Regions from separate parts of the Micromonospora sp. WMMD737 genome, predicted to be linked through region 1. Evidence: riboswitches for the same ligand, from Rfam matches in the RefSeq annotation. Region 1 holds a riboswitch; the other holds the start of a gene.
What was found. Region 1 has a riboswitch for cobalamin ahead of ACN27A_RS08515 (acyl-CoA thioesterase). Riboswitches for the same ligand answer to the same signal wherever they lie in the genome.

Region 1 (10,390 bases):
ATGGCCCGCGCCATCGACGAGGGCATCCCGAAGCTGCGGATCGAGGAGGCCGCCGCCCGTACCCAGGCCCGCATCGACTCCGGCCGGCAGCCGGTGATCGGGGTCAACAAGTACCGCCCGGACGCCGACGAGCCGATCGACGTGCTCAAGGTCGACAACCGGTCGGTGCGCGCGCAGCAGATGGACAAGCTGCGCCGGCTGCGCGCGGAACGCGACGAGCAGACCTGCGCCGCGACCCTGGACGCGTTGACCCGGGCGGCCTGCGCCGCCCTCGACGGCACCCGAGGGCCCGGCCTCGACGGCAACCTGCTCGCCCTGGCCGTCGACGCCGCCCGGGCGAAGGCCACCGTGGGGGAGATCTCCGACGCGCTGGAGAAGGTGTACGGACGCCACGCCGCGCAGATCCGTACCATCTCCGGGGTGTACCGGCACGAGGCGGGCGCCGTCTCCGCGATCGAGCGCGTCCGCGCCGCCACCGCGGCGTTCGCCGTCGCCGAGGGCCGCCAGCCCCGCATCCTGGTGGCCAAGATGGGCCAGGACGGCCACGACCGCGGCCAGAAGGTGATCGCCACCGCCTTCGCCGACCTCGGCTTCGACGTCGACGTGGGCCCGCTGTTCCAGACGCCCGCCGAGGTGGCCCGGCAGGCGGTCGAGGCCGACGTGCACATCGTCGGCGTCTCCAGCCTCGCCGCCGGCCACCTCACGCTGGTGCCGGCGCTGCGCGAGGAACTGACCGCGCTGGACCGCGACGACATCATGATCATCGTGGGAGGTGTGATCCCGCCGCAGGACTTCGACGCGCTGCGCGAGGCCGGCGCCTCGGCGATCTTCCCGCCCGGCACCGTCATCGCCGAAGCCGCCCGGGAACTGCTCACCGAGCTGTCCCGGCGGCTCGGCCACCCGGACGCGTGAGCGGCGCCACGATGCGGACCCCGTCGGTCGAGGCGTACGCCGACGGGGTACGCGCGGGCTCACGCGCGTGGATCGCCCGGGCCATCACCCTGGTCGAGTCCACCCGACCCGACCACCGGGCCACGGCGCAGCAGCTGCTCGCGGCACTCACCCCACACGCCGGCGGCGCCCGCCGTGTCGGCATCACCGGGGTACCCGGCGTCGGCAAGTCCACGTTCATCGACGCCCTCGGCTGCCGGCTGACCGGCGACGGGCATCGGGTGGCGGTGCTCGCGGTCGACCCGTCGTCGACGCGCACCGGCGGGAGCATCCTCGGCGACAAGACCCGCATGGCCCGCCTCGCCGTCGACCCGGCCGCGTTCGTCCGGCCCTCGCCCACGGCCGGCACGCTCGGTGGTGTCGCCAAGGCCACCCGGGAAGCGATCGTGGTGCTCGAGGCCGCCGGCTACGACGTGGTGCTGGTCGAGACCGTCGGCGTCGGCCAGTCCGAGACCACGGTCGCCGACATGGTCGACTCGTTCCTGCTGCTCACCCTGGCCCGCACCGGCGACCAGCTGCAGGGCATCAAGAAGGGCGTGCTGGAACTTGCCGACGTCATCGCCGTCAACAAGGCCGACGGCCCGCACGCGACCGACGCCCGCCGGGCCGCCCGGGAACTCGCCGGCGCGCTGCGCCTGATGCACCCGCCCGACGCGGGCTGGCACACCCCGGTGGTCACGTGCAGCGCCCAGGAGGAGACCGGCCTCGACGAGGTGTGGCAGCAGATCCGTCACCACCAGGACACCCTGACCGCCTCCGGCGAACTGGCCGAGCGGCGCCGACGCCAGCAGATCGGCTGGGTGTGGGCGATGGTACGGGCCGAACTGCTGGACCGGCTCCACACGCATCCCACCGTGCGAGCCCTCGCGCCGCGCATCGAGCGGCAGGTCCTCGCCGGCACCCTCACCCCGGCGGTCGCCGCCGAGCGGCTGCTGGCCGGCTTCGCCGACCCGACCGTCACACCGGACACACCACCAGACCCATCTCCGCCGGGTAGCGGTACCGCCAGTTTCCGTCCGGCGTCCGGCTGAGCATCGGCGCGAGCAGGGCCAGCAGACGGCGGGCCAGCCGCCCGGGCAGCGACCGCCCGGCCAGGCGCCGGACCAGCTCGGCCTCGTCGGCCACGGTGACGGTCCGCACCGCGGTCACCATCTGCACGTCGGCGGTCAGACCCAGTTCGGCCAGCGCTCCGGCGATGAGCAGGTGCCGGGGCGCCTGCCGGGGTGCCGGCTCGCCGAGTATCGCCGCGAGGACCTGGTCGTGCGGCGCGGGCGTGCCGGCCTCGTCGACGCAGAGCAGCAGCCGGTCGGCGTGCAGCACCATGGCTCGCAGCGCCGCCGGTAGATCGTGGTGCCGGCGCAGTGCGCCGGTGCTGACCACCACGTCGTGGTGCGCGACCGCCGCGTGCGGCCACAGCGCGTGCACGGTGTCGACGGTGACGCCGTGCCGCTGGGCGTCGGCCGCCACCTGGGCGAGGCGCTGTAGGGAGCCGTCGACCACTGTGACGTGTGCACCGGCCCGGGCGGCCGTCGTCGCGAACTCGTCCGCGGCGATGTCGAGCACGGTCTCTCCCGGACCGATGTAGGACGTCAGCGTCCGAGACACCTCCGGGTCGAGCACAAAGGATTTGTCGTGGGCGCTGTCGATGGTGGCGTGCCAGGCGGCGGCGAACCCGTAGCCGGGCGCGGTCGAGGACGTCATCTGCCTGGGGATCCTTCCCTCGCGGTCCGGCGTGGCCCACCGTCGGATCGGGGAAGATGATGGCAGGGCTGGGCGATGAGCTGCCCAGCCGCGCCCGGGCCCTCCCGCGAGGCCGTCGGCGGCGTGCGTGGTCACGCACGCGGCGCGGGCAGGTCTTCGGACTCGTGGACGCGACCGGACGAGCCGATCTCCTACTGGCCGTCGCTTCCCGGACACCAGGGGCATCCAGTGCGTGTGACGGCGGTCGTTCCCACTCACCGCTGCGGGGCAGTCCCGGATTCACACCGGATTCCCTCTTACGACGCCCGGACCGTCATGGTTCAGGCGAACCAGCACCGGCGCCCATCCTAGGGCACCCGCCGGCGGAAGCGACCGGAGCAAAGAGCACGCGAGGTGCGCCGTACGCGCCGATGGCGACGAACACTGGCGGTCGGCGACCAACGCGGTCTCGGCCCGATGGGGACGTCCGGCCGGGCTTGCACCTGACACTGCGTCAGGTCCTACCGTGCCCGTATGCGGACATGGTCAGTGGGCCAAGTGGCTGAAGCGTCCGGATTGACGGTGCGCACACTGCATTACTACGACCGTCTCGGACTGCTGCGCAGCGAACGCACACCCCGGGGGCCACCGCCGGTACTCGGAGTAGCACATTGCCCGGCTGTACCGCATCCGCGCCCTGCGCGACCTGGGTTTCTCCTTGGCCGAGATCGGCGCCGCGCTGACCGGCGACGACAGCACCCGAAGGACGCGGCGTCGTCGTGGCCACCCACGACGTGGAGTTCATCGCCACCGTCGCCGACCGCGTCGTCGTGTCGGCCGAAGGAGAGGTGGTGTCGGACGGCACCACCGCCGAGGTGCTCGGCGCCTCGGCCGCCTTCGCCACCCAGGTCGCCAAGATCCTCGGCGCACACTGGCTGACCGTCGCCGACGTACGGGCCGCACTCGAACGGCAACCGTCATGACGCCATCGCTGCCCACCCGCACCTGGGGCCGAAACGACCAAGCCGTGCGAATCGGCCTACGATCAGCGACCGTGCTGACCCTCGCGTCGCTCGCCGGACTCATGATGTTCCGCTGGCCGCTGCTGGTACGCGTCGAGCCGCAGAGCATGCAGCACGCCCCGGACGCACCGTTCATCTTCATGGGCATCCTGCCGCTGCTCATCATCGTCATCGCCGAACTGTCCGAGGGCGGCATGGACGCCAAAGCCCTCGCGATGCTCGGCGTGCTCTCCGCGACCAACGCCGCGCTACGCCCCCTCGGCGCCGGCACCGCAGGCATCGAAACGGTGTTCTTCATGCTCGTGCTCGCCGGACGAGTGTTCGGCGCCGGCTTCGGCTTCACGCTCGGCTGCACATCGCTGTTCGCCTCGGCCCTGCTCACCGCCGGGGTAGGGCCGTGGCTGCCGTTCCAGATGCTGTGCTCCGCCTGATCGGCATGGGCGCCGGTCTTTGCCCCGCCGGGTGAGCGGCAGAGCCGAGATCGCCATGCTCGTCGGCTACGGCATCGTCGTGGCGTACCTGTTCGGCTTCCTGATGAACCTGTGGTTCTGGCCGTTCATCACCGGCGCGGAGGTCGACTACTACCACGGGCACATCTCCTACGTCCCGGGCGCACCAGTGCTGGACAACCTGCACCGATTCGCCATCTTCACCCTGCTGACCTCGACCGCCGGATGGGACACCGGCCGCGCCATCACCAACACCCTGGCGATCCTCATCGTCGGCCCCGCCATCCTGGCCACCCTCAGACGCGCCTCCCGCCGCGCCTCCTACGGTGTCGAAGGCACCTTCTCCAGCCCGGCCGCCGGCAACGAGCAGCCCACTGCCGAACGGCCCGACCAACGAAGCGTTGAGACCGGCACCACCGACCCTGACCTGCCACGCCAGCACAGTCTCGCCGACTGAGTACGATGACCGCAGCGTTGGTTCACCCGGACGGCGACGGCCGGGTGTCGTAAGAGGGAACCCGGTGGAAGTCCGGGACTGCCCCGCAGCGGTGAGTGGGAACGACCGCCGTCATCAGCACTGGGCACCACGCCTGGGAAGCGACGGCCAGTAGACGACCGATTCGGTCCGGCCCGCGAGTCCGAAGACCTGCCCGCGCCGCGTACACGACGTGTGTGCGCTGCCGTCGACCTCGCGGGTGGGTCGCTCGGGTGACACGCCGCACGCTAGCCGTCGGCGTGCCCTCGACGTGCGTACCCCCGGTCGGTCGGCGGTCCGCTTCCCGAGGACGGAACCGCCAATGCACGACACCACCACGCTCGCCGGCCGGCCACCGTCGGCCTCGCACCTGACCCTGTCGCAGATCATGGACCAGCACCACACCAACCTGATGGGCACGGTGCACGGCGGCCGGATCCTCAACCTCATCGACTCCGTTGCCGGCGTGGTCGCGGCCCGGCACTCCGACGGGCCGGCGGTCACCGCCGCCATCGACGAGACCGCCTTCCTCCGCGCGGTGCGGGTCGGCGACGTCGTCCACGTCGATGCCCGGATCACCTGGGCCGGACGCAGCTCCATGGAGGTCGCCGTGAAGGTGACCGCCGACCGGTGGGACCGGGCGGTGCCGCCCACCGACGTGGCCACCGCGCACCTGGTCATGGTGGCGATCGACGACGACGGACATCCCCGCGCCGTCCCGCCGCTGCTACCCGAGAGCGACGGGGACCGGAGGCGCTACCGCGAGGCACAGATCCGCCGCGAACACCGACTCGCGCTGCGCCGCGCTCTGCTCGACGGCGCCGAGGAGGGCTGAACCTTGCTCGGACTGTCCGTAACGACCCTCGTTGGCTACCTGGCCGCGATCGCCGTTCTCATGATCACACCTGGTCCCGACATGATGTTCGTCCTCGCCAACGCCACCCGCTACGGTGCCCGATCCGGCGTCGTCGCCGCGCTCGGCGTCGCCGCTGGCGAAACCGTCCACGTCGCGGCGGTGGTCTTCGGCTTGGCCACCGTGGTGACCGCTTCGCCGGTGCTGTTCACCGCGATCCGCTGGGCCGGCGCCGCGTATCTGGTCATCCTGGGGATCCGAGCCGTACGCCAGAGCGGCACCGCCACCCACAGTGACCCCGAGCGCGGCGCAACGCCTCGCCAGGCATTCCTGCGCGGGTTGGTGACCAACCTGCTAAACCCGAAGATGATCCTGTTCAGCGTGGCGTTCCTGCCCCAGTTCGTCGATCCCGCCGCCGGCGACCCCACCACCCAGCTCCTCCTGCTCGGTGCCCTGTTCGTCGCCGTGCAGCTCATAGTTGACGTCACCCTCGGCGCGGGCGTCGGACGCCTGGCACATCGATTGACCGACGGACGCTGGTCACGGCGGATCAACCGGCTCTGCGCGATCGCCTTCGTCGCACTCGGCGTTCGCCTCGCACTGGGCTGACCGAACACACCAGTACTCAAGATCGACACAGTATTCGCTAGCGGTCACCGGATGATCAGTCACACCGCGGCACGGTGGCAGGCGAGGTTCCTTCGCCCACCATCCGTGCCGTGAGAGTGCTCAGAGAAGACGTTTCTCAGCGAAGTTTCCGTGTACGACCCTGCGGCCGTCACCTCCGCGAAAAACTCGACCAACTTCGTCGTTTTCTCGATCGCAATCTGACTGAGTATCACGCTCGCATGCATCCCTGTAGGTTTGCGGCAACGTCGCAGACTGCGCGGGCAATTCAAGATCTGTAGCTGGCGGCCCGGCTCTCCAGTTCGCGTTCCATGCCGAGCAGCAACAAGGCGAGCCCGTCGTGGAACAGCCTGTCGCGGAGGAGAGGGTCAGCCACGGAGTCCTCCGAGGCGAGGGCAGACATGGTCCACCGTGCGGCGGCTTCGATCATTCGTTGCGCTGGTTCGCGCGGGACTCCGAGCCGGATGAGAGCTGCCAGCTCCGGTGGCTCGACGTTGCTGTTCCTGAGTCCTGTGTCCGCCATGTGGGCATGGTCGACCATGGCACGGGCCAGGCCCGGGTGGAGGCGGTAGAGGCCGCGCAGGAGCGCGATATCCCTCCGTAGAGCGGCTACCCACTCGGCCAGCGTCGTGACGTGGTCGTAAGCCCCCTCGGGCCGGTTGAGAGATCTGAAGGCCTCGGCGGAAATCAGGTCCAGAAGGGCGGCCTTGTCGCGCACGTGGTGGTAGAGGGTCGGCGCCTGAATGCCAAGTGCGCTGGCGAGGTTACGCATCGAAAGCTTGGCGACGCCGTCGGTGCGAACGATCTCCATTGCGGCAGCGACGACATCGCTTCGGGTGAGGCCCACCGGCCGCCGGGAAGAACCGTGGGGTGCGGAGGTGGGTGAGCGGTCACGGGAGGAAGTTCGCACAGAACCACTCTAACAATGTTAGAGTGGTTCTGTGGACATGACCCGGGAAGAAGTCCAGGACCTGACCATGGTCGAACGCGACCGGCTGGTCGCCGACCTGAGCTCCCTCGCCGACGAGGCGTGGCAGACCGCGAGCCTGTGTTCGGGCTGGACGGTGCGCGACCTGACCGCGCACCTGCTGATGCCCTACGAGATCTCAGCCCTCTCGCTGCTCGGTCAGTTGGCACGCGCGCGGTTCCGCTTCGACCGGGTCGCCGACGAGTGGGCGCGCCGTGACCCGCGGACACCCGACCAACTGCTCACCGCGCTGAACTCCATCGACGGCAAACGCTTCGGCACACCGGGTGTCTCCCAGGCCGCCGGCTTGAGCCATCTCGTCGCTCACAAGGCGGACCTCTACCGGCCTCTCGGCCTCGACCACGTCGTCGGGCCCACCGTCGGCGTGATCGTCCTCAACGAGTTGGTTGGCCGTGGCCGCGGTAGCCTCCCCGACGGCATCCTCGACGGGCGTCGGTTCACCGCTTCGGACCTCGACTGGAGTTACGGCACGGGCGAGCAGGTGGCCGGCCCTGCTTCCGCCCTCATCACCACCTTGCTGGGACGCGACGCGGCCCTCGGAGAGTTGTCCGGGCCCGGCGTCCCAGGCGTCGTCGGCCAGTTGAGGCGCGCTTAGTGCTTCAACGTACGGCGGTTGGCCGCAGTGGATTCGACGCGGAACGGCCGGTTCGTGGTCAGAGCCGGTCGAGAATGTCCTTGATCTGGGCGATTTCTTCCTGCTGCGATTTTACGATTTGGTCGCAGAGTCGCACGATCTCCGGATCGGTGACTTGGGCCTCCTGGCGCACCAGGGTGGCGTGGGAATGGTGCGGGATCATGGACTTGAGGAACGCACGTCTCGTAACTGTGAAGGCGTTGCCTGGGACCGAGCGGCGGTCAGTCGGCGAGGATGATGTTGTGGAGGTTGCCGATGCCGGAAGCGGCGTCGGCCAATGTGTGGCGGCGCGACGGTAGTCGCGCAGAATCTTGAAGCACTTCATCCTGGCCGGGGAGTGTGCGACCCCCGCTCGGACGGTGCGGTGTTCGACGTTGAGGGCTTCCTTCCAGGCGGGCAGGTCGCTGCCGTCGGCAGGCTTGCGGTAGGCATGATCACCTCGGCGTTGCCTCGGTAGCTGTCGTCGATGATCACAGGCTGCCGAAGCGTTGTTCGAGCACGTGGTCAACTCCCGCAGCAGGAGCTTCACGGCCCCGTCCCGGCTCCCGGCCAGCTTGCACGTCACATCGAGGCACCAGGCGCTGCCCGTGCCGATCCGGCGCAGATCCCAGACGAAGACGTCGCCGCGGGTGCGGTGCTCGGCGGTTCCCACGACGCGAGTGCGCGGATCGGTCACGTCGCCCGTGGCCGACATCTGCCAGGCCGTGCGCAGGGCCGTCAGGCCGTCCGGGGACAGCTCGTTGGCGAACAGGATGCGATAGACGCGTGTCTCGTGAAATTCCGGGCTGGCTTCGGGCGTGCTCAGCCGCAGTGCGGCTGGCATCCTGGCTGCCGGGCGGTCGGTGAAGTGGGTACGAAGGATGGCATCGGCCGGCAGATCGTCGCCGCAGAGCCTCCTGTAGGCGGCGGCTGCGGTGGCGCGGTCGACCGGCACCACCCGTCGTCGCAGGCCGGCATCCGCGCTACCCGGACATTGTCCCGCATGCCCCTTCCGGAGCGGACGTACTCCCTGACGACCACGACCGCGCGGTGGGGCTCATCGGTGGCGGAGCGGGTGAAGCGGATGTCCTCGGTGATCTGCGTCGGATCGAACTCGCCGTCGTATCGGGTCAGGAAACGCGGGCCGACCGACGTCGTGGACAGCGTCGGGTATTGCGGGTCCGGTTTCACCGCGCCCGCGAACGTCAGATCGGGGACCTCGCTCGGCTTCGAGATCGACCCCGCGAGTGCGACGTCCCGCAACGACTGGATCGTCACCAACCGCCTCGCCCCGGTGGCCGCCCTCAGCACCCCGGCCGGCGAGCCGCTGGACTGGCCCGTCACCCACGTGCGCCTGATCGCCCGCCGTCCGGTCAACACCTGACGCCCCGCCCACGCGGGTCACGCGTCCCCGCTACGGGCGGGCGAGCGCTTCGGCCAGTAACGTGGCGAGTTTGGCCGCGCGGGCGGGATGGTGCTGGCCGATCCAGGCGACGCGTCCGGCGAGATGCTCGGCGAAGGCGGGGTGGCCGGTGCGGTTCTGTGCGTCGAGGCCGGTGCGGGCGGCGTTGTGCAGGATGGCGCGGAGCCGGTCGTACTCCTCGCGGGGGGCGGCGGGGCGTTGGTTGACGACGAGCCCGGCGAGGAGTTGCCGATCGGCTTGGCCGCGGACGCGGGTCTTGTCGGGATGGGACCGGTAGTCCTCGTCGCGGGCGACGTCGGTGACGGCGGTGATGAGGTCGCGGGTCCGGCGGGCGGTGAGGTCGCCGGAGAAGGCGAGGTCGTCGGCGTACCGGGTGTAGGTGACCCCGTAGGCGTCGGCGAGGCCGGTGAGGCGGCGGTCGAGCCGGTAGGAGCACAGGTTGGCGAGTGCGGGTGAGGTGGGCGCGCCCTGGGGTAGGTGGCCGGTGCGCAGCGCCGCGAGCCGCGCCGCCCGGTGCGGCAGGTCGTGGGGCGCCCGCCGGAGGACGGGGTGCGGCGTACGAGTGGTGCACAGGCCGGTGAGGGTGTGGGCGACGGGCTCGGGATAGCCGGCGGCGCGGAACAGCCCGTGTACGCGGGCGGCGGGGACGTGGGTGAAGAAGGCGAGCAGGTCGACCCGGACGACGACCGGCTGTGCGGCGTGGGCGGTGGCGAAGGTGTGCGCGGAGCGTCCGGGTACGAAGCCGTGTGCGGCGGGATGGACCGGGATGCGGCTGAGGACCTCGGCGAGAAGCCGGCGTTGCAGGGCGCGGAGCCGGGTCTTCGGCGCCTCGATCAGCCGGCCGCGGCCGGCCCACCGGTACCGGTAGTGGTGCAGCTGCTGGTCGGTGGCGCGGCGGTTCATGGCGCGACGGTCGGCGTACCAGTCGAGGTGCGCGACGCTCAGGTCGAGCATCGCGGCCAGGGCCCCGACGTCGTCGACGACCGGGGTGTGCCAGGGGCGGCGGACGGTGCGGGTCGGCGTCACGGGCCGGCTCCGGATGACGATCGGCCGGTCGTGCTGGCGGGCGGCGGCGACTGCCGCGCGCAGCGGGTCGAGGGTGGCGATGAACGCGGCCAGCTCGCGTGGCCGGTCGCGTGGTGGGTGGGGATAGGCGACCAGGGTCGCGTCGGTGACCGGCCACAGCCAGCGCCGCCGGATCCCCAGGACGAGCCCGCCTCGGTCCACGAGGTCGGCGCGGCGCCAGCCGTCGCCGGCGAGGAACGCGTCGGCGAGCGCGGTGGCGAGGGCGTGGACGGTGGTCACGGGC
Region 2 (10,390 bases), 1.5 Mb from region 1:
GACGGGGAGCGCAACGGCCTGGAGGCCGACCTGGACGCGGCGATGGCGCAGGGACGCAGCCCGCTGTCCATCATCAACGACATCCTGCTCGACGGCATGAAGGTCGTCGGTGAGCTGTTCGGCTCCGGTCAGATGCAGCTGCCGTTCGTGCTCCAGTCCGCCGAGGTGATGAAGACCGCCGTGGCGTACCTGGAGCCGCACATGGAGACCGCCGAGGACGGCGGCAAGGGCCGCATCGTGCTGGCCACGGTGCGCGGGGACGTGCACGACATCGGCAAGAACCTGGTCGACATCATCCTGTCCAACAACGGCTACGAGGTCGTCAACATCGGCATCAAGCAGCCGATCAACGCGATCCTGGAGGCCGCCGAGCAGCACCGGGCCGACGCGATCGGCATGTCCGGGCTGCTGGTCAAGAGCACGGTGATCATGAAGGAGAACCTGGCCGAGATGGCGTCGCGCGGGGTCGCGGAGCGCTGGCCGGTGCTGCTGGGCGGCGCGGCCCTGACCCGGGCGTACGTCGAGGACGACCTGCGGGCGATGTTCCCCGGCCAGGTGCACTACGCCCGGGACGCCTTCGAGGGACTGTCGCTGATGGACCGGGTGATGACGGCCAAGCGCGGCGGGGCGCCCGTGATCGACGCGGAGCGGGAGGCGGCCCTGGCGGCCCGACGGGCGCGCCGCGAGCGGCAGCGGGCGATCGTCAGCGAGTCGTTGCCGGAGTTGGACGACGCCTCGGTGCGCTCCGACGTGGCCACCGACGTGGAGGTGCCCGCCCCGCCGTTCCTGGGCACCCGGGTGGTCAAGGGCGTGCCGCTGGCCGACTACGCGGCGCTGCTCGACGAGCGGGCCACCTTCCTCGGGCAGTGGGGCCTGCGGGGCGCCCGCAGCGGGCAGGGACCGTCCTACGAGGAACTGGTGGAGACCGAGGGCCGGCCCCGGCTGCGCTACTGGCTGGACCGGCTGATCGCCGACCAGGTGTTGGAGGCGGCCGTGGTGTACGGCTACTTCCCGGCGTACGCCGAGGGCAACGACCTGGTGCTGCTGGACGAGAACGGGCACTCCGAGCGGGCGCGGTTCTCCTTCCCCCGGCAGCGGCAGGAGCGGCGGCTCTGCCTGGCCGACTTCTTCCGCCCGCGCGGCGACGAGCTGGACGTGGTGGCGTTGCAGCTGGTCACCGTGGGGCAGCCGATCAGCGAGTACACGGCGAAGATGTTCGCCCGCAACGAGTACCGCGACTACCTGGAGGTGCACGGGCTGTCCGTACAGCTCACCGAGGCCCTCGCGGAGTACTGGCACCGGCGGATCCGCGCCGAGCTGACCCTGCCGGGCGGGCGTACGGTGGCCGACGACGACCCGGCGGACCTGGCGGGTCTGCTGCGCACCGACTACCGGGGCTGCCGGTACGCGTTCGGCTACCCGGCCTGCCCGGACCTGGAGGACCGGGCGAAGATCGTGGAGCTGCTGGGCGCGGAGCGGATCGGTGTGCAGTTGTCGGAGGAGTTCCAGCTGATGCCGGAGCAGGCGACCGACGCGATCGTGGTGCACCACCCGGAGGCGAGCTACTTCAACGCCAAGTGACGCGTAGGCCTGAGCTACGGGTCAGGTCGTCGGGGGTCGACGGCGGGATGGCAGGGTGTTGGCTGTGTTGGTTACCGTGCGGGTATGACTGGCGCGGCATGGGGAGTCGTTGCATTCTTGCTGCTGGCTATCGCCGGTGTGGCGGTGGTGGCTCGGCGTCGGGGAGCATCACGGGTGCTGGATCGCGAGGAGCAGTTGCGATTGGCCAGGCGTGCCGCCCAGCAGATCGACCGGGAAGCTCGGAGAGCGAAGCGCGGCAGCCTGCGTGGTAGGGGTGGTGGGGGCGACGAAGGCCTCTCGCGTGACGCAGCCTATGGGAGCGAGGGCGGCACATCCGGTACGCCGTAGTGCGAGTTCCGCTCTCTCGCAGCTCACCGACCCGTCGTTGTTCTTTCGGACGAAGCGGTCGAGGCTGAGGGGTGAGGTGGCATCCCTGTCGTGGCAGCATGCGGCGGTGACCTTCGATGATGACCGGTACCTGGATGCCTTCGTCGACTACCGCAGGGGGCATCATTTCGTTCGACTTGACGTCGAAGTGCCAGCGGAGACTCTGACGGAAGGGTTGGCCGGTCCCGATGACGACGTGCCACACGGTTCGTTGTGGTTGTCGGCGGACCGGGCGGAGGCGCTGGCCAGGTCGTTGCTCAGTTGCGCTGCGGAGGTGAGGGATCAGAGCCGCAAGCAGACGCGTGAGTGACTAACCGGATGGGGATCGGGTCGGCCGCCGACGAGTTGCGCAGGCTGCGGTTTCTGAGGTCCAGGAACGGCCAGCCTTGCGTCGTGACTCCGTAGGGTGGGCCCGGGATTTACGCGGCCGGCGGCGGCGGTGCGCGGAGACGTATGGTCGGTCGCGTGTCCACCGACGAGGATCGTGAACGTCTTGCCGAGCAGCTGGTGGCGCTGCCGGTTGCTGAACTCGTTGATGTCCTGCGGCGTGTGCTGCCGCACTTCACCGAGGACCAGTACGGCGTGCGCACCACGCTGACCCTGGTCGCTGTCACCGACTACGAGGACGAGCCGGGTCTCGACATGGAACTGGTCGCCTGGCCGGACCGTGACTACTACGACGGTGGACTCGGGATCGACCAGGGGCTGTGGGAGAACGGCCGTTGTGCACGGTGCGATGTCGAGGTGACGTCGAACGCCAAGCGCGCGTTCTGCCCGTACTGCGGGTCCCCCTGTGCCCTGACGTGAGCGCGTCCGACGACTGCGTAGGCCCTCGATCGCCGGTGGTGACGGCACGACGACCCTAGGGGGAGGAAACCTTCGGAGCCCAGATCAGTTGGCGTAGACATCTTTCATCGGACATCGACCTGCCGCTATATTGCGGGCACTGTCGATCTCTTCCGATGACGAGGTGCACATGTTCGACAACCGGACGCTGCGGCGGCGTACCCTCCTTGCGGCCGTCGCCGGTGCCGCGGCCGTCCCCATGGTCGCCGGCCCCGCGTGGGCGGCGTTGCCGAAGGTCTACATCGACCCGGGCCACGGCGGCACCGACCCCGGCGCGGTCGGCAACGGGCTGCAGGAGAAGGCCCTGACGCTCGACATCTCCCTGCAACTGCGCAACATTCTGCTGGCCAACTGGGCCGTGGACGTCCGGATGTCGCGCACGACCGACATCACCCGCAGTTTGGCGTACCGCACCGACGACGCCAACGCGTGGGGCGCGAACCTGCTGGTGAGCGTGCACATCAACTCCGGCGGTGGCACCGGCTTCGAGAGCTACCGCTACCCGACGTCGGACGCCGCCACCGTCAACCTGCACAACGCCCTGCACCCGAGGGTGATCGGCGGCATGCGGACGATCGGTGGGGTCACCGATCGGGGGCTGAAGACCGCGAACTTCCACATGCTGCGCGAGTCGGCCATGCCCGCGGTGCTGACCGAGAACCTCTTCATCGACTCCGTCGCCGACTCGAACCTGCTCAAGCGCGCCGACTTCATCACCGCCACCGCCCGTGGCCACGCCGAGGGCATCGCCGCCTACCTCGGCCTGAGCGCGCCCAACCCGCCCACGTTCAGCACCATCGTGGACAACACCACGGCGGGACGGTTCACGGCGAGCACCAACTGGGGCACCTCCTCGTACTCCGCCCAGCGCTACGGGGCCGACTACCGCTTCGCCAACCCCACGCTGGCCAGCGACTCCGCCTGGTTCAAGGTGAACATCCCGGCGGCCGGCAACTACCGCGTCGAGGTGCGGCACCCGGCCGACCCCGGCTACAACAGCTCGGCCCCGCACGTCGTCGTCACCGCCTCGGGCAACCGTACGGTCAACGTGGACCAGCGCTCCAGCGGCGGCGTCTGGCGCTCGCTGGGCACCTTCGGGCTGGCTGCCGGCGACCGGAACCTGGTCGCGGTCAGCCGCTGGACCAGCACCACCGGCTACGTGGTGGCCGACGCCGTCCGGGTCACCCGGGTCTAGGAACACCGCCGAGCTGAGGCCGGGCGTTCGGAAGGCGCCGCCGCGCCACGCCTCGCGGCCCTCCTCCACCGCCACCAGCGCGCCGACAGCCCCACCCGATCGTGATCAGGACGCCATGGACGTGACCCGCGGTTCTGGGGTCCATGGCGTCCTGATCACCGTTTGCGGGGCGCCGCGGTAGAGCGGCGCTGCGGCACCGTGTCGCGGCGCTAGCTCATGGCCGGTGCATCGACGCGGGCTTCTGGCTGGCGATCGACGGGTGTGACCCGTGCCGCCGACGACACGCCCGGGACCGACATGTGGGGTGTGACAACGGCGCCAACCCTATATATGGTGTCGGCGCAGCTGGTTCGGCCGCTCATCCGGAGTGGTCGAGGCAAGAGGGAACCCGGTGGGAATCCGGGACTGCCCCGCAGCGGTGAGTGGGAACGACCGCCGTCATCAGCACTGGGCCGCCAGCGGCCTGGGAAGCGACGGCCAGTAGGAGACCGGCTTATCCGGTCGCGCCCGCGAGTCCGAAGACCTGCCAGTGCGCCGTACGCCCGCTTCCGGGTGTGTGGCGGTCCGAGGCCGCGTGGGACGGCCGACGCCATCCCGACGCGTTGCCCTGCGGCGCGTCGTCGTCGGTGTCCGCTCCGCGCGTGCCCAGGAAATCCGTCTGGGATCAAGGCTCGCGAGGAGTGAGTGGTGACAGTCACCGAGGTTTTTCCGGCCGACGATGCGGCCGTGGTGGGCCAGCGGCGGCCGCAGATGCGGGTCCGCAAGCGCGACGGCGGCACCGAGGCGGTCGACGTCAACCGGATCGTCCGCGCGGTCGAGCGGTGGGCCGACGACCTCGCCGACGTCGACCCGCTGCGGGTGGCCACCCGGACGATCAGCGGCCTGTACGACGGGGCGACGACCGCCGAACTGGACCGGCTGTCCATCCAGACCGCCGCGGAGATGATCGGTGAGGAGCCGCAGTACTCGCGGCTGGCCGCCCGCCTGCTGGCCGGCTACGTCGACAAGGAGGTCCGCCGGCAGGGCATCGGCTCCTTCAGCGAGGCGATCCGGCACGGCCACGCCGAGGGCCTGATCGGTGACGACACCGCGGCCTTCGTCGCCGCCCACGCCGGTGCCCTCGACGCCGCCGTCGACCCGCGCGGCGACCTGCGCTTCGAGTACTTCGGGCTGCGTACGGTCTACGACCGGTACCTGCTGCGCCACCCGACGAGCCGGCTGGTGCTGGAGACCCCGCAGTACTGGCTGCTGCGCGTGTCCTGCGGCCTGTCGCAGGCACCGGACGAGGCGATCGAGTTCTACCGGTTGATGTCGAGCCTGGCGTACCTGCCGAGTTCGCCGACGCTGTTCAACTCCGGCACCCGGCACACCCAGATGTCCTCCTGCTACCTGGTCGACTCCCCGCGCGACGAGCTCGACTCGATCTACCAGCGGTACGCGCAGGTGGCGAACCTGTCGAAGTTCGCCGGGGGGATCGGCATCGCCTTCTCCCGGGTGCGCTCCCGGGGCGCGCTGATCAGGGGCACCAACGGGCAGTCCAACGGGATCGTGCCGTGGCTGCGGACGCTGGACGCCTCGGTGGCGGCGGTCAACCAGGGCGGCCGGCGCAAGGGCGCGGCCTGCGTCTACCTGGAGCCGTGGCACCCGGACGTCGAGGAGTTCCTCCAACTGCGCGACAACACCGGCGAGGACGCCCGGCGCACCCACAACCTCAACCTGGCCAACTGGATCCCGGACGAGTTCATGCGCCGGGTGGAGGCCGACGGGGTGTGGTCGCTGTTCGACCCGGACGTGGTGCCGGAACTGCCGGACCTGTGGGGCGAGGAGTTCGACGCCGCGTACCGGGCCGCCGAGGAGCAGGGCCGCTACGTGCGGCAGGTCCCGGCGCGGGAGCTGTACGGGCGGATGATGCGTACCCTCGCCCAGACCGGCAACGGGTGGATGACGTTCAAGGACGCCGCGAACCGGCTGTGCAACCAGACCGCCGAGGCGGGCAACGTGGTGCACCTGTCCAACCTGTGCACCGAGATCGTCGAGGTCTCCAGCGACGCCGAGACCGCCGTGTGCAACCTCGGCTCGGTCAACCTCGCCGCCCACCTGGGCGCGGACGGCATCGACTGGGAGCGGCTGCGCGCCACCGTCCGCACCGCCGTGACGTACCTCGACCGGGTCATCGACATCAACTACTACCCGACGGCGCAGGCGGCGGCGAGCAACCCCCGCTGGCGGCCCGTCGGGCTCGGCCTGATGGGCCTTCAGGACGTGTTCTTCGCGCTGCGACTGCCGTTCGACTCGCCGGCCGCCCGGGAGCTGTCCACCCGGATCAGCGAGGAGCTGTACCTGACGGCGCTGGAGACCTCCGCCGACCTGGCGCGACGCTCGGGCCCCCACCCGGCGTACGGGCAGACGCGGGCGGCGCGCGGGCAGCTGCAACCCGACCTGTGGGGCGTCACGGGCACCCAGACGGCACGGTGGAACGCGCTGCGGGAGCGCGTGGCCGCGTACGGGCTGCGCAACTCGCTGCTGGTGGCGATCGCGCCGACCGCCACCATCGCCTCGATCGCCGGCTGCTACGAGTGCATCGAGCCGCAGGTGTCCAACCTGTTCAAGCGCGAGACCCTGTCGGGGGAGTTCCTCCAGGTCAACACGGCTCTCGTACGCGAGCTGAAGGCCCGGGGCCTGTGGACGGAGCGGATCCGTTCGGCGATCAAGCGCGCCGAGGGCTCCGTGCAGGACGTCGCGGAACTGCCGGCCGAGGTGCGGGAGCTGTTCCGTACCGCGTGGGAGCTGCCGCAGCGGGCGTTGATCGACCTGGCCGCGGCCCGCGCCCCGTACATCGACCAGTCGCAGTCGCTGAACCTGTTCCTGGCCGCGCCGACGATCGGCAAGCTCTCCTCTATGTACCTGTACGCCTGGAAGGCCGGCTTGAAGACGACCTACTACCTGCGGTCGCGGCCGGCCACCCGGATCCAGCAGGCCACCGTCGCGCCCGTCGGGCCGGCCCGTGCCGCCGGCCTCGTCGCGCCGGTGGCGACCGTCGACGAGGCGCTGGCCTGCTCCCTGGAGAACCCCGAGTCGTGCGAGGCCTGCCAGTGACCACCCCGACCACCAGCGAACCGAGGACCACACACATGCTGCTCGACCCGGGGATGGATCTCACCCTGCGCCCGATGCGCTACCCGCACTTCTTCGACCGCTTCCGCGACGCCATCCGCAACACCTGGACGGTGGAGGAGGTCGACCTGCACGCCGACCTCGCCGACCTCGACCGGCTCTCCCCGGCCGAGCGGCACCTGGTCAGCCGCCTCGTCGCGTTCTTCGCCACCGGCGACACCATCGTCGCCAACAACCTCGTGCTCAACCTCTACCAGCACGTCAACTCGCCGGAGGGCCGGCTCTACCTGTCCCGGCAGCTGTTCGAGGAGGCCGTGCACGTCCAGTTCTACCTCAACCTGCTCGACACCTATGTGCCCGACGAGGCCGAACGCTTCGCCGCGTTCGCCGCCATCGAGAACATCCCGTCGATCCGGCGCAAGGCCGAGTTCTGCTTCCGCTGGATCGACTCGCTGGGCGAGCTGCGCCAGCTGCGTACCCGGGAGGACCGGCGGGCCTTCCTGCTCAACCTGATCTGCTTCGCCGCCTGCATCGAGGGCCTGTTCTTCTACGGCGCCTTCGCCTACGTCTACTTCCTGCGCTCCCGGGGGCTGCTGCACGGCCTGGCCTCCGGCACCAACTGGGTGTTCCGCGACGAGTCCATGCACATGGCCTTCGCCTTCGACGTGGTGGAGACGGTCCGCAGGGAGGAGCCGGACCTGTTCGACGACGAGCTGGCCGCCCAGGTGCGGCAGATGCTCGCCGAGGCCGTCGAGTGCGAGGTCCAGTTCGCCGAGGACCTGCTCGGCCAGGGCGTGCCCGGGCTCTCCCTGGCCGACATGCGCGAGTACCTGCAACACGTCGCCGACCGGCGGCTCGCGCAGCTGGGCATACCCGCCCACTACGGGTCGACCAACCCGTTCGCGTTCATGGAGTTGCAGGACGTCCAGGAGCTGTCGAACTTCTTCGAGCGGCGCGTGTCGGCGTACCAGGTCGGGGTGAGCGGCACGGTGGCCTTCGACGACGACTTCTGAGCACGGGGGCCGCGCAGGCCGTGCGGCCGTCGCGCCGGGCATGGGCACGGGAACGCTCAGGTCGAGCCCGGGGGCGGCGGACGGGCGGCGGGCCCGATCTATGCTCCTGGTGCCTCGCCACCGTCGGCGGCGCGGTCTGGGCGGGGGGACGGGTCACGTGGGTGTGCGGACGCTGCTGGTTTCGCTGAGCAGGGCGAACGCCTACCGGGACATCGGGGCGGCGGTGGCGGCGGCACCGCACGGCGCGGTGGTCGTCGTGGAGCCGGGCCGCTACGACGGGCAGATCGTCGTGCGGTCGAAGGCCGTCACGATCCGGGCGGCGGTGGCGGGCGGGCCGCCGGTGCTGGTGGAGAGCGGCGCCGCCGCGCCCGTCGTGTACGGCGAGGACGCGCAGGTCGTGCTCCAGGGGCTGACGCTGCGGACGTGGAGCGCCGACGCGCCGGCGACGGTGTCGGCGCTCCGCGCCGCCCTGACGGTCGAGTCGTGCGTCGTCACCGGGCAGGCCTTCAACGCCGTGCTCTGCGAGCGGAGCACCGCGCACGTGCGGATGTGCGACGTCAGCGGGATGCGTCGGGGCGTGGCGTTCGTCGACGGCAGCGGGGTCGTCGAGAACTGCCGGCTGTGGGACCTCGACGAGTACGCCGTGCTGTCCAAACGGGACAGCCGACCCACCGTGCGGCACTGCCACGTCCGGGACACCGACCGGGGCTTCGATGCCTTCGAGGGCGGTGGCGGCACCGTCGAGGACTGCCACTTCACGGGCGTACGCGTCGGGGCCGTCACCGCGGGCGGCCGGTCCCGGCCGACGGTGCGGCGGTGCCGGGTCTCCGGCGGACGCGGCAGCGGGCTGGTGTTCAGCGGGTCCGCCGGGGGGCTGGTCGAGGAGTGCGAGCTGACGGACCTGGAGGGCTGCGGCGTCGAGGTCTCCGGCGGCGCCGAGCCTGACGTGCGCCGCTGCCGGATCGAGGGCGTCGGCCGCAACGGCATCTACGTCAGCGGTGCGCGTGGCACGTTCACCGACTGCGACGTGACGGCCAGCCGGCTGCCCGCGATCGCCGTGGTCGACGGGGCGGCGCCGCTGGTGCGCGGCGGCGTCCTGCTCCGGTCGCGGGAGGACGCGCTGCTGGTCCGGGCCGCCGCCGGCCGGTACACCGGCGTGCGGATCGAGGCTCCGGGCCGCTACGGGGTCATCGTGCAGGGCGGCGACCCGACCCTGACGGACCTGACGGTCGACGGTGGCGAGGCGGGAGTGGTGCTCGACGGCACCGTCGAGGCCGACGTGCGCCTCGACGGCGCCACCGTCCGGGGCGCGACGAGCAGCGGGATCGCCGCCGGGGGAGCGGGCCGGCTCACCGGTACGAACGTCCGGGTGGAGAACGCCCCGGTGGGGCTGGTCGGCACCGACGCGATCGCGGTCACCCTCACCGACGCGGTGTTCTCCGGCGGCGCCGTCGGTGTGACCGGGGCGGGCGAGGCCGCCCTGCACCTCACCGGCAGCACGGTAACCGGGACCACCGGTCCCGGGCTGCTGCTGCGGGAGCAGTCCCGGCTGACCCTGCGGGCCAGCACGCTGCGCGCCTGCGGCGGGGACGGCGTGCAGGTGGAGACCGACGCCCCGGTGCTGGTCGACCGGTGCGAGTTCGTCGACGTGGCCGGCGAGCCCGTCCGGGGCGCCGACCGCCCGCGGGTGTCGGTGACCGCCCCGGAACAGCCGGCCGCCCCGGTCGTGCCCGCTCCCGGGGACCGGGCCGGCTCCGCCGACGAGGCAGGCATGCCCGCCCGTCCGGCGTCGGGCGGCGTCGACGTCGACGCCGTGCTGGCGGAGTTGGACGGCATGATCGGCCTGGCCGCGGTCAAGCGGGACGTGCGGACGCTGATCCAGCTCATCCGCGTCGGCGAACAGCGCCGCAGGGCCAACCTGCCGGTGCCGCCGGTGAGCCGGCACCTCGTCTTCGCCGGGTCACCCGGCACCGGAAAGACGACCGTCGCGCGGATCTACGGGCGGCTGCTCGCGCAGCTCGGCGTCCTCGCCAAGGGGCAGGTCGTCGAGGTGGCGCGGGTCGACCTGGTGGGCGAGTACCTGGGCAGCACCTCGCTGAAGACCGCCGCGGCCTTCGAGCGGGCCCTCGGCGGGGTGCTCTTCGTCGACGAGGCGTACGCGCTGGCCCGCACGTTCGGCACGAACTCGGACTTCGGGCTGGAGGCGATCGACACGCTGGTGAAGCTGATGGAGGACCACCGGGACGAGACGGTC

Region 2: it holds a riboswitch for cobalamin, as region 1 does, so the genes downstream of both, ACN27A_RS02285 (ribonucleoside-diphosphate reductase subunit alpha) here and ACN27A_RS08515 (acyl-CoA thioesterase) in region 1, are expected to answer to the same signal.

Annotation. Positions count from the first base shown of each region.
Region 1 covers NZ_JBMHMH010000001.1:2,184,524-2,194,913, reverse strand. Annotated here, with positions in the region: gene scpA (methylmalonyl-CoA mutase) at 1-912, shown strand, start outside; gene meaB (methylmalonyl Co-A mutase-associated GTPase MeaB) at 924-1,982, shown strand; gene ACN27A_RS08540 (class I SAM-dependent methyltransferase) at 1,909-2,652, opposite strand; cobalamin riboswitch at 2,783-3,001, opposite strand; partial or broken gene ACN27A_RS08535 (MerR family DNA-binding transcriptional regulator) at 3,166-3,264, shown strand; partial or broken gene ACN27A_RS08530 (cobalt ABC transporter ATP-binding protein) at 3,387-3,614, shown strand; gene ACN27A_RS08525 (hypothetical protein) at 3,686-4,084, shown strand; gene ACN27A_RS08520 (hypothetical protein) at 4,116-4,559, shown strand; cobalamin riboswitch at 4,561-4,770, shown strand; gene ACN27A_RS08515 (acyl-CoA thioesterase) at 4,900-5,412, shown strand; gene ACN27A_RS08510 (LysE family translocator) at 5,416-6,039, shown strand; gene ACN27A_RS08505 (TetR family transcriptional regulator) at 6,326-6,868, opposite strand; gene ACN27A_RS08500 (maleylpyruvate isomerase family mycothiol-dependent enzyme) at 7,005-7,640, shown strand; gene ACN27A_RS08495 (DUF305 domain-containing protein) at 7,699-8,613, opposite strand; gene ACN27A_RS08490 (hypothetical protein) at 8,662-9,042, shown strand; gene ACN27A_RS08485 (reverse transcriptase family protein) at 9,073-10,386, opposite strand.
Region 2 covers NZ_JBMHMH010000001.1:657,360-667,749, forward strand. Annotated here, with positions in the region: gene metH (methionine synthase) at 1-1,581, shown strand, start outside; gene ACN27A_RS02270 (hypothetical protein) at 2,036-2,278, shown strand; gene ACN27A_RS02275 (hypothetical protein) at 2,434-2,775, shown strand; gene ACN27A_RS02280 (N-acetylmuramoyl-L-alanine amidase) at 2,945-4,009, shown strand; cobalamin riboswitch at 4,339-4,553, shown strand; gene ACN27A_RS02285 (ribonucleoside-diphosphate reductase subunit alpha) at 4,760-7,105, shown strand; gene ACN27A_RS02290 (ribonucleotide-diphosphate reductase subunit beta) at 7,141-8,136, shown strand; gene ACN27A_RS02295 (right-handed parallel beta-helix repeat-containing protein) at 8,294-10,390, shown strand, end outside.